DNA from 3 places in the Paenibacillus agaridevorans genome. Region 2 is predicted to be linked to each of the others. Evidence: riboswitches for the same ligand, from Rfam matches in the RefSeq annotation. Region 2 holds a riboswitch; each other region holds the start of a gene.

Region 1 (3,119 bases), 4.3 Mb from region 2:
TCGGCATAGCTTATAAAATTCACTGCCCCGACTGTAATTGCTTCGACGATCACTTCAGGGTCTGCGCTTGAAGCGACGGTAATGACGGGAACATCCTTTTTGGCGAGAATGTCTTTTATTGCATCTAATCCATCGCGTCCAGACGGCTGGAGTGCTGCATTCATCACTACAACGTCCACGTCTAATTGTAAACTAGCTCGCACTGCCTCTTCTTTTGTAGCGGAAGTATTTATGAGATGAATATCTGTCTCTGTTTCGAATAAATCAGCAAAGCGGCAACACCATTCCGGATCGCGGTCCACTAGCACAACATTTATATTCTCATTGTTTTTCTTAGAAATTATAGGAAGTTCCTGATGTATATCTGCTTCCAATTCCATATTACTCTCCTCTGTATCCCAAATAAACGAATAATAAAAACACGACCCAAATAGCCGTGCTCGGCAAATTGGGTAACCCAACTGCCATCACTTGAATTGTGAGAAGACCCGTGACTTTGCGTCACTGCCTTTCGACAGTTTTGCCGTTTCCATATACTCCACGATGCACTCATAAAAATTAACAGTAACCGCTTCTTGGTAAATGATCGATTGCATTTACCAAGAAGCGGTCGCAAATTTTAGTTACTGAAGCAGGATTACTTTATGATGATGTATCCCAAGTTAATCTGTTTCGCATAGGTGACGTTTGAGTCCGTTGTCAGACTTAAATAACGCAGGCGAATCTTGCTGATTCCGGTACCTAATTTCACCTCATTGAAATATATGTATTCGTTATTCGCTGCTTGTCCCACCATCGAAACGCCGCCAAGATCGGATGCCGGATTGAACCGTCTAAGCCTCGGCTTCCAGCTTTGTCGTGCTCCTCAGTAGCGTCCGGTACACCCATGCAAAATGATGATAAAACGTGCCGAGATCATTCAACTGTACTGTAATCAGTCGATGGGCGAAATATGGCTTTCATAGTTAGGATCCTGATACACTTCCGCCATCGCTTCGTAAAGGTTGAGCGCCATTTAAAGTCTTGATGATGGCATAACCTCCTATGACTAATGCAGCGATTAATAGGGACACTTGAATTATTTCCGTCTGACTCCCTTAAGTTTCATATTCCACCTCATTTATGATCTGGAAACTTCAATAAAAAGAACGGTTACTAGTTAAATAACCGTTCATTCATGATTACTTCATATCGTTCATTGCTTTAAATATATCTTCAGATACTACACGCCTTGCCGTAACGTATCATTTTTCATTGTACTCATCACTTAACTTACTGATGGTTACCCTTTTGCTTGTAGAAGAATGAGCAAACTTCCCTTCTCCTATGTAAATACCTGCATGAGAGATACCTGTTCCGCTGGTATTAAAAAAACAAGATCTCCCACACGCAACTTGTTTTTTTCTACCTTCACACCAACCTCGGCCTGAGTATAAGAAGTACGAAGCAGTTTTACACTGAACTGATTAAAGATATGCAAGATGAATCCTGAACTATCGAATCCTTTTGTTGTCATTCCCCCCCTTTATACGGCGTGCCAATTACTTCGCTAACGGACTTCATTAAGACGGTTGACTCGGACTGTTGCGCAAATACTGACCCTCCTCCAAACAAAAACATCACACTGGACAACAATACGACTAAACCTTTTCTCAACTCTACTTCTCCCTTCGTTGCCTACGAGGTTAGCTTATGGGCTCGGCCGAAGATTCCCTATACTTGAAGAAAACTTCTAAAGCAATTCCCCCTCGGTGGTTCCCCCGTTTCATAGAACAGAATTTGGCAAAATATAATACTTCGAAAAATAGTTAAATTCGACCAATTCGGACTTAATCCTTCATTTTTATAATAGAAATCTTTCATCAATCTTTATTGTTTTTTTCTCGTTGCGATTGGTTGCTTATACGTAACGGAATAATCATCGATTCCAATTTGAAAACCTTCGAATCGATTTGCTTCCCTCCATTCTGCAATTAGCTTAATGATTGGTGTTGTTTTCATCTGGACGAACAAGTTTACATACATTTAGACCATTTATTCCAGGTAGTTGTAATTCCATAATCGCCAAATCAACCTCGTTCTGCAACATATATAGTAACCCCTTCGCCCCATCTTCCAGAGCCTCTACCATAAATCGTTATTTCTCAAGTTCCTTTTTCAATTCATTTCTAAGTTCTCTTCGTGGTCGATGATCAGAATACTCCTTCTATCACTCATCGATTTCTTCCTCTCGCGAAAACATTATATTACAAAGAATAGTTTAAATTATATAAATCAATAATTACAAAAATAAGAGAGCCCTACAAGCGGGATCTCTTATTTCCGTTCCGTTACTCCAAAAATTTTAATGGATTCAACTGCACTCCTTCTTTTCGAATTTCGAAATGTAGATGGACGCCTGTCGATCGTCCTGTTGTGCCCATAATTCCAATTTGATCGCCTTTCTCCAGCAGATCGCCAACTTCCACATTAATTTTGCTTAGATGGGCATATAATGTTCGATAACCATTTTGATGATCCACTATAACGTGGTTCCCGTAACTGGAATCATATTTCGCCTTTATTACTTTTCCATTATCGGCAGATTTAATATTCAAATTAGAGGATACCGCATCAGTGCCTGTATGAAGTCTTCCCCAACGCTTTCCGAACTTGCTCGTAATCGTCGGCCCTTTTATCGGCCATGTGAATGAACCGGTTCCCACGCCTTTAATGACTTTTGTACCTTGAATGACTTGCTTAGGTACTGCTTTTTCCAACGTTTCTTCCTTTATTACAACTTCCTCAACCAACTCGCCATTTACTTTCGTTACTTGGTACGTTAATTTTTTCTTGCCCGCCTTTCCCGGATTCGCAACCTTTGAAACTCCCACACGCATCGTTGCATCATAAGTAACTTCTACCCCGCTCGGGATGCTGACGGTCTCAGCATATTGCCCCTCAGTCTTTACGGACAATTTAGGTTGCCGTACTGTCAAATCCAACTCGTCCCCTATGTTTATGAATTCATTTTCAATCCAGGGATTATTCTTATATACAGTATCTTGCGAGATGTTGAACTTCTGCGCAATGCAGGAGATGCAATCTCCCTCTTTAACAACGTACTTGATAGGTTTTAA
Region 2 (3,119 bases):
GCGCCGGCGCATGCCGCTGATCGTCGGCATCCTCGGGTCGTCCCAGCCGTCTACAACGCCCTCGTCTACGAGTTGCTTCAAATAACGTTTACTCATCACCGTGTTGGTGATGTTGAGCCGCGCGAATTCGTACTGGCGAGGAGTGCTCTCCATCTCGCATTCCGCGATCGCCCAGTCGTAAAGAGGACGATGGTCCTCGAACTCCAGCGTACAAACGGAATGGGAGATCCCTTCGATCGCGTCGCTGAGCGGGTGGGCGTAATCGTACATGGGATAGATGCACCAAGCGTCGCCTGTCCGGTGATGATGCGAATGGGAGATCCGATAGAGAACGGGATCGCGCATCGTGATGTTTGGCGAACCCATGTCGATCTTCGCCCGCAGAACGCGCTCGCCATCCTTGAATTCTCCCGCGCGCATCCGCGCGAACAGATCCAGATTTTCCTCCACGCTGCGATTCCGGCCAGGACTTTCCTTGCCCGGCTCCGTAAGCGTCCCTCTCATCTCGCGCATCTCGTCCGCCGTCAAGTCGCAGACGTAGGCCTTTCCTTTCCTAATAAGAAGCACCGCTCGATTATATAACTCTTCGAAGTAGTCCGAGGCGAACCGCAGCTCATCCCAATCGAAACCCAGCCAGCGCACGTCCTCCTGGATGGCCTCAACGTACTCCGTGTCCTCCTTGACGGGATTCGTATCATCGAAGCGCAGATTCGTCTTTCCTTTGAACTCTTCCGCGAGCTCGAAGTTCAGACAGATCGACTTCGCATGTCCGATATGCAGATAGCCGTTCGGCTCCGGCGGGAAGCGCGTAACGACTTCTTGCACGCGGCCGCTCTTTAAATCTTCCATGACAATATTTTTGATAAAATTGGAGGATGATGACTTGTTCTCCACTGTGTTTTCCACTTGCGACCTACCCCTTTTCCACTCGTGCGCCCATCCGGGGAATGTCTGGCATTTCCCAGGCCTTCACGTCGATTCTAACGTTGTTTTATAAAGGATTGTCCGACACGGGACAACACCCTTCGCCTTATCGCGCCTCGCCGCTTTCAATAACGACAGCCGATTCATTGTATCTCCTTATGATACACAAAATTTAGCTAAATTACACGCTTTGGAAGCGCCTTCTACCCATGGTTTTTGAATTTGAAACGGATTATTTATGAATCTAATATTAATATCTTCTCATATTCAACACGAATCTACATTTTGCCATTATTATAATCCTTAGAAAATAACTTTGGATGACATTGCCTAATTCCCAATCGGGAAACGGGGGAACCACTTTGGGTGAATTGACTTCGACGTCTGGTGTTCTACAGCGCCTGAGAAGTCATAGGGAACCTTCAACCGAACCCCACAGCTAACCTCGTCGGCACCGGAAGGAGAACCATAAGTTGAAGAAGAAGATTAGCTCTGTATTACTAGGGCTTGTGCTTCTGCTAGCTTTCCAAGCAGGAAGCGCTTTCGCAAGCTCAGAGATGGACAGCATCATTGATGGTGTAATTGGCACGCCTTATTCTTACGGCGGGACCACCACAAAAGGTTTTGACTGCTCCGGATTTAACGGCTACGTATTCAAGAAGATGGGTATTGATCTTCCCCGTAGATCGGTGGACCAAGCAACAGTCGGAACCAAAGTCGCTAAAGCTGATCTGCAGCCAGGCGATCTTGTCTTCTTCGACACAAGCGGCAAGGTAAACGGCGAAATCACGCACGCAGGCATCTACGTAGGCGGCGGCAAGTTTGCCCATGCTTCTACAAGCCGCGGAGTTATCATTGACGATCTTAACAGTTCCTATTATAAGTCCCGTTTTGTAACGGCGCGCAGCGTCATGGATGCCGAGCAATTCGAGACTTACGCAGTCGCAGCCAAATAATGGACAAGGCAACAGCCTCCCCGGCAACGGGGAGGCTGTTCTTTTTGTTCGACAGCCGTTTGGTTTTCTCATTGTGCAATCCGTCGCTTACGACCGCAGCCGCCCCACGTGACCCGCCAATCTACGCCCTTGATGAAGGATTACTCCAAGCAGGACTAGCATAATGACAACCAGTACGGCAAGATAAACAATCGTATATTCCACTTCGAAGCGATCCATCAGCCACCCCGTCATTCTCGGAAACAAGGCGCCGCCGATACCTCCAAACGCTACCATTAGACTTGTCGTCCGCTCCGTCATACCAGGCAGCAAGCTATTGGCGTACACCAATGCGATGCCGAACACGCCGGAGAAAAACAGTCCGCCAAGCGCAATCAATAGCAGCATCCCGTACAAGCTGGTCGTAATCGTCATTAGCAGGAATACGATCGCGGCCCCCAGCGTAGAAATCGTCAGGTACCTTCCATAGCCGACCTTCTCCGCAATCACTCCCGCGAACAGCCTGCCCAGTACGATCGTTCCCCAGAATAAGCTAAGCGAAGCAGCCGCGCCGGCTTCCCCCATCTCCGTACGGGTGATGAGTATGGACGGAAGGTAGTTGGAGAAACTCATCTCCATCCCCACGTACATCAGGAAGAACAGCGCGCAGAGAATCAGGAAAGGCAACAGTCGACCCGAATAACCCAGCAAGACGCCTCCCGAAGGTTTGGACATGGTTGCGTCTTCGGGCGAACCCCCGCCGTCGGCGCCCCCACTTGTTTCCGCCTTGGCATCAGCATGGCTCGAGCCTGCACGCTCTCTTGCACCCGACGTTGCCGGCCTTGCCGCCAGCCCAAGCCGACTGTCCAGCTCGCCGAAGGACATCGTCAACCATAAAACGAAGGTAATCCCCGCCATGGCGGACAGAATCGGGAATGACAGCTGCCAGATATGCTCCTGAATAAGGAAGGCCACAGTCACCGGTATGATGAGCGCCCCGATTCCGAAGAACGTTTCGAGACGGCTCATGGCCGACGCCTTTCCCTTTACCAGGTCGATGATGACCGCTCCTACGATTGCCTCCGTCATCCCGAAGCCGACCCCCGCGATGGGAGCGATGGCGAGCATCCATCCCCAAGGCAGCAACAAGCTGTACGCCGCTTCGCTAAGGGTGAGCAAACCCATGGCCAGCAATACGGCGCCGCGTTTCCCTATGCGCGCCGTCAGAGTAGGGGCTAGCAGAACACCGACCATAAACCC
Region 3 (3,119 bases), 1.9 Mb from region 2:
TAAGGATAACGAGTTGATACGTGGAGTCAACGATCAATTGTTTTTCCGTTTCGGAGTAGACGGAGGGACGGTTCTTTCCAATGAAAAGAAGACCCTGGATCCCGACTACGGTTCGCGCATCGGAACCTTGCAGCTGCTGGAATCACCATGGACTCCTGGCAATGGACTGCTGGCTATTACCGGCTCGAAGGGGGAAGACGTCCTGCTCGCAATCAAGCTGCTGACTTCGGAGAGTCAGCGCTGGAGAGTAAGCGGAGACGCCGTGCTGACCGATCGCGACGGGGTGGTGGAGCCGTATCGGTTCAAGCCGGAGAAGGGGGCGGTCCCGGTCAGGACGTTCGCTGGCATTGTCGAACGCGAGGATACGCTTGCGTTTGTGACGGCGGCATCGCTTGTGCTCGTTCTCGTACTCCTGTCGCTCGCGCTCCTTGCGCGCAAATACCGGAAGAACAGAGGTGGCGGCAATGGGACGTAACGCCGGCAGCCTAATGTCCGACGGCGGTTACTTGTCGTTCATTATTCTCTGCTTTCTCGGAATTATTGTCGTATCGGGCGATCCGGATCAATACCTGGTCAATATTCTCCTGCTCAACGCCGCCTTTATGATTGGCATTCTGACCTATTTTACGAGCGTAACGACAGGGCTCGTCCTCAATATCGTATTCCTGTTAGCATACGGAACCTATACGTTGTACCGGACGATGGCTATTGGCGACACGTTGTCGGCGTCGTCGTACTTCTGGCTGCTGCTAACGCCGTTGTTTACGGGGGCGATCTGGATGATGACAAGCGGCATGCTGCGGCTTCAGGCGGAGGCCCAGTCGTTAAAGGAGATAAATGGGCGCCTCGCGACGATGGACCGGCATACGAATTTGCGCAACAGCTTGTTGTTCCAAAAGGACGCCACCGTCTTTATGGCTTTGTCGGTACGTTACGGCATTCCGCTGACGCTGGTCGTCATGCAGATTCGATACTGGCGCGACGTTCGCCGGATGATCGGCGAGAGCGACATAACGGAAGCGCTGATCCAGCTATCGGAGCTTGGCGAAACAAGCATTCGAAGCAACGATTCCCTGTATATGCTGGACGAGGAGAACGCGACATGGGGACTTTTGCTGTTTACGGACGGCGACGGCGCCAGAATCGTGGCCAACCGGATTAAAGCTAATCTGGAGCAGTTTAATAAACGTGAGGGTGACGGAGGCTTTCGCGTCGAATTCCAGCTGCGGATCGGCGAATATCAATATGACGCGGAGACCATTGGATCACCGCTTGAGCTCATCGACATGGCGAGGAAGCAGTTGGAGTATGATGTGTAGACGCGGAGGCAAGCTGGACAAGTCCTTCGCTTGAATTTACGAGGAGATCTCGGATAAAGGCGAGAAAAAACGATATCCGGGGATCAAATGAATAAGAAGCAACTGCTGCGAGCGTTTTATTGGCCATCTTTGAATTGAAACAACCGTTTTTGAGCCGAAATGTCGTTTTACACCCGTCAATAAACGAGTTATGATCACTACATCATAAATTCGCTGAGTCTTCTTGAGGACAATGAAGAAGAGCGGGGGAACCAAACGGCGCTTATCGTTAAAAACAAGCGTCAGGGGTGAATCGGCAAAACAACCGCCGTAGGGCTATCTAATGGCCCGAATCCGTCAGCTAACCTCGTAAGCGTTATTGGAATGGGTATGACTTCGGCTCGTTAAGCCGCAAGGTGCTGCCTTGCGGCTTTTTGCTGCGCAAAAACCGGCATGGGCCCGCCGGAATGCCGCAGCAGACGAAGTAGAAACCTTCCCTTCCAGCCAACATTGCACAGGGGAGATGGACGAATTGAAAAAAACAACGATGAAAAGGTTCCAGTTGGGCGGTGGCTCCGATGTTATCCGCGCTTAAACGAGTGTTGATCGGAAGACCGCTAAAGTCGACGGAGCTTGGCGAGCAGAAGTTAAACAAAACAAAAGCGCTGGCGATTCTCTCGTCGGACGCGTTGTCGTCCGTCGCCTACGGCCCCGAACAAATTCTGCTTGTGTTAATGACCGTCGGCATGGCCGCGTTCTGGTATTCCATTCCGATCGGAATCGGCGTCCTGCTGCTGCTGACGGCGCTTATTCTGTCATATCGGCAAATTATATACGCCTATCCGCAAGGGGGCGGCGCTTATGTCGTCTCCAAAGAAAATCTGGGCAAGTACCCCGGCCTTATCGCCGGCGCATCTTTGTTGGTCGACTATATTCTAACGGTAGCGGTCAGCGTCTCGGCCGGAACCGATGCCATCACCTCCGCATTTCCGAGTTTGCATGCGTATACGGTGCCCATTGCCGTCGTATTCGTCATTCTGCTCACGCTGCTCAACTTGCGGGGCGTAACGGAGTCGGCGTCCGTCCTGGCCTATCCCGTATATTTGTTCGTTCTTGCCTTGTTCGTTCTGATTGGTAAAGGATTGTACGACATGGCATCGGGAGCGATTCCGCAGGAATTGCATACGCCCGTAGGGACGCCTGTGGCGGGCATCGGACTTTTCCTGCTGCTGAAGGCATTCGCTTCCGGCAGCTCCGCGCTGACAGGGGTCGAAGCGATCTCCAACGCAATCCCGAACTTCAGGAAACCCGCGCCGGTCAATGCCTCCAGAACGCTTGCCGCGATGGGGATTTTGCTCGCGATGCTATTCTCGGGCATCGTTGTGATGGCCTACGAGTACGGAATCGCGCCGATTGCGGAGGCGACGGTCGTCTCGCAGATCGCGGAGGAGGCGTTCGGGCGAAACTTCATGTATTATGCCATTCAGGGAACGACGGCGCTTATCCTCATCTTGGCGGCCAATACGGGTTATTCCGCTTTTCCCATGCTCGCGGTCAATCTGGCCAAGGATAAGTTTATCCCCAGAATGTTTACGGCGAGGGGCGATCGGCTTGGATATTCCAACGGCATCATCATGCTTGGCATCTGTTCCATCCTGCTCATCGTGCTTTTTGGCGGACATACGGAACAGTTGATTCCGCTCTACGCGGTCGGCGTATTCATCCCGTTTACGCTGTCGCAATCCGGCATGATGCGCAAGTGGCTTCGGGAGAAGCCGGCCGGCTGGGGGATCAAGCTCGCGATTAACACGGTCGGCGCGG

The links. A riboswitch is a leader RNA that binds a small molecule or an ion and turns the genes downstream of it on or off. The one in region 2 is predicted to bind cyclic di-AMP.
Region 1: linked by a shared signal. The riboswitch ahead of KJW29_RS36635 (C40 family peptidase) and the one ahead of KJW29_RS28845 (C40 family peptidase) in region 2 are both predicted to bind cyclic di-AMP.
Region 3: linked by a shared signal. The riboswitch ahead of KJW29_RS00110 (APC family permease) and the one ahead of KJW29_RS28845 (C40 family peptidase) in region 2 are both predicted to bind cyclic di-AMP.

What each region holds. Positions count from the first base shown of each region.
Region 1 is NZ_CP075889.1:2,385,950-2,389,068, forward strand. Features, by position in the region: gene KJW29_RS09775 (response regulator transcription factor) at 1-380, opposite strand, end outside; cyclic di-GMP riboswitch class I at 449-535, opposite strand; partial or broken gene KJW29_RS36635 (C40 family peptidase) at 1,245-1,516, opposite strand; cyclic di-AMP (ydaO/yuaA leader) riboswitch at 1,660-1,795, opposite strand; gene KJW29_RS09785 (LysM peptidoglycan-binding domain-containing M23 family metallopeptidase) at 2,331-3,119, opposite strand, start outside.
Region 2 is NZ_CP075889.1:7,168,768-7,171,886, reverse strand. Features, by position in the region: gene KJW29_RS28850 (glutamine--tRNA ligase/YqeY domain fusion protein) at 1-894, opposite strand, end outside; cyclic di-AMP (ydaO/yuaA leader) riboswitch at 1,242-1,393, shown strand; gene KJW29_RS28845 (C40 family peptidase) at 1,398-1,880, shown strand; gene KJW29_RS28840 (MFS transporter) at 1,968-3,119, opposite strand, start outside.
Region 3 is NZ_CP075889.1:29,039-32,157, forward strand. Features, by position in the region: gene KJW29_RS00100 (cellulose biosynthesis cyclic di-GMP-binding regulatory protein BcsB) at 1-475, shown strand, start outside; gene KJW29_RS00105 (diguanylate cyclase domain-containing protein) at 465-1,319, shown strand; cyclic di-AMP (ydaO/yuaA leader) riboswitch at 1,521-1,689, shown strand; gene KJW29_RS00110 (APC family permease) at 1,877-3,119, shown strand, end outside.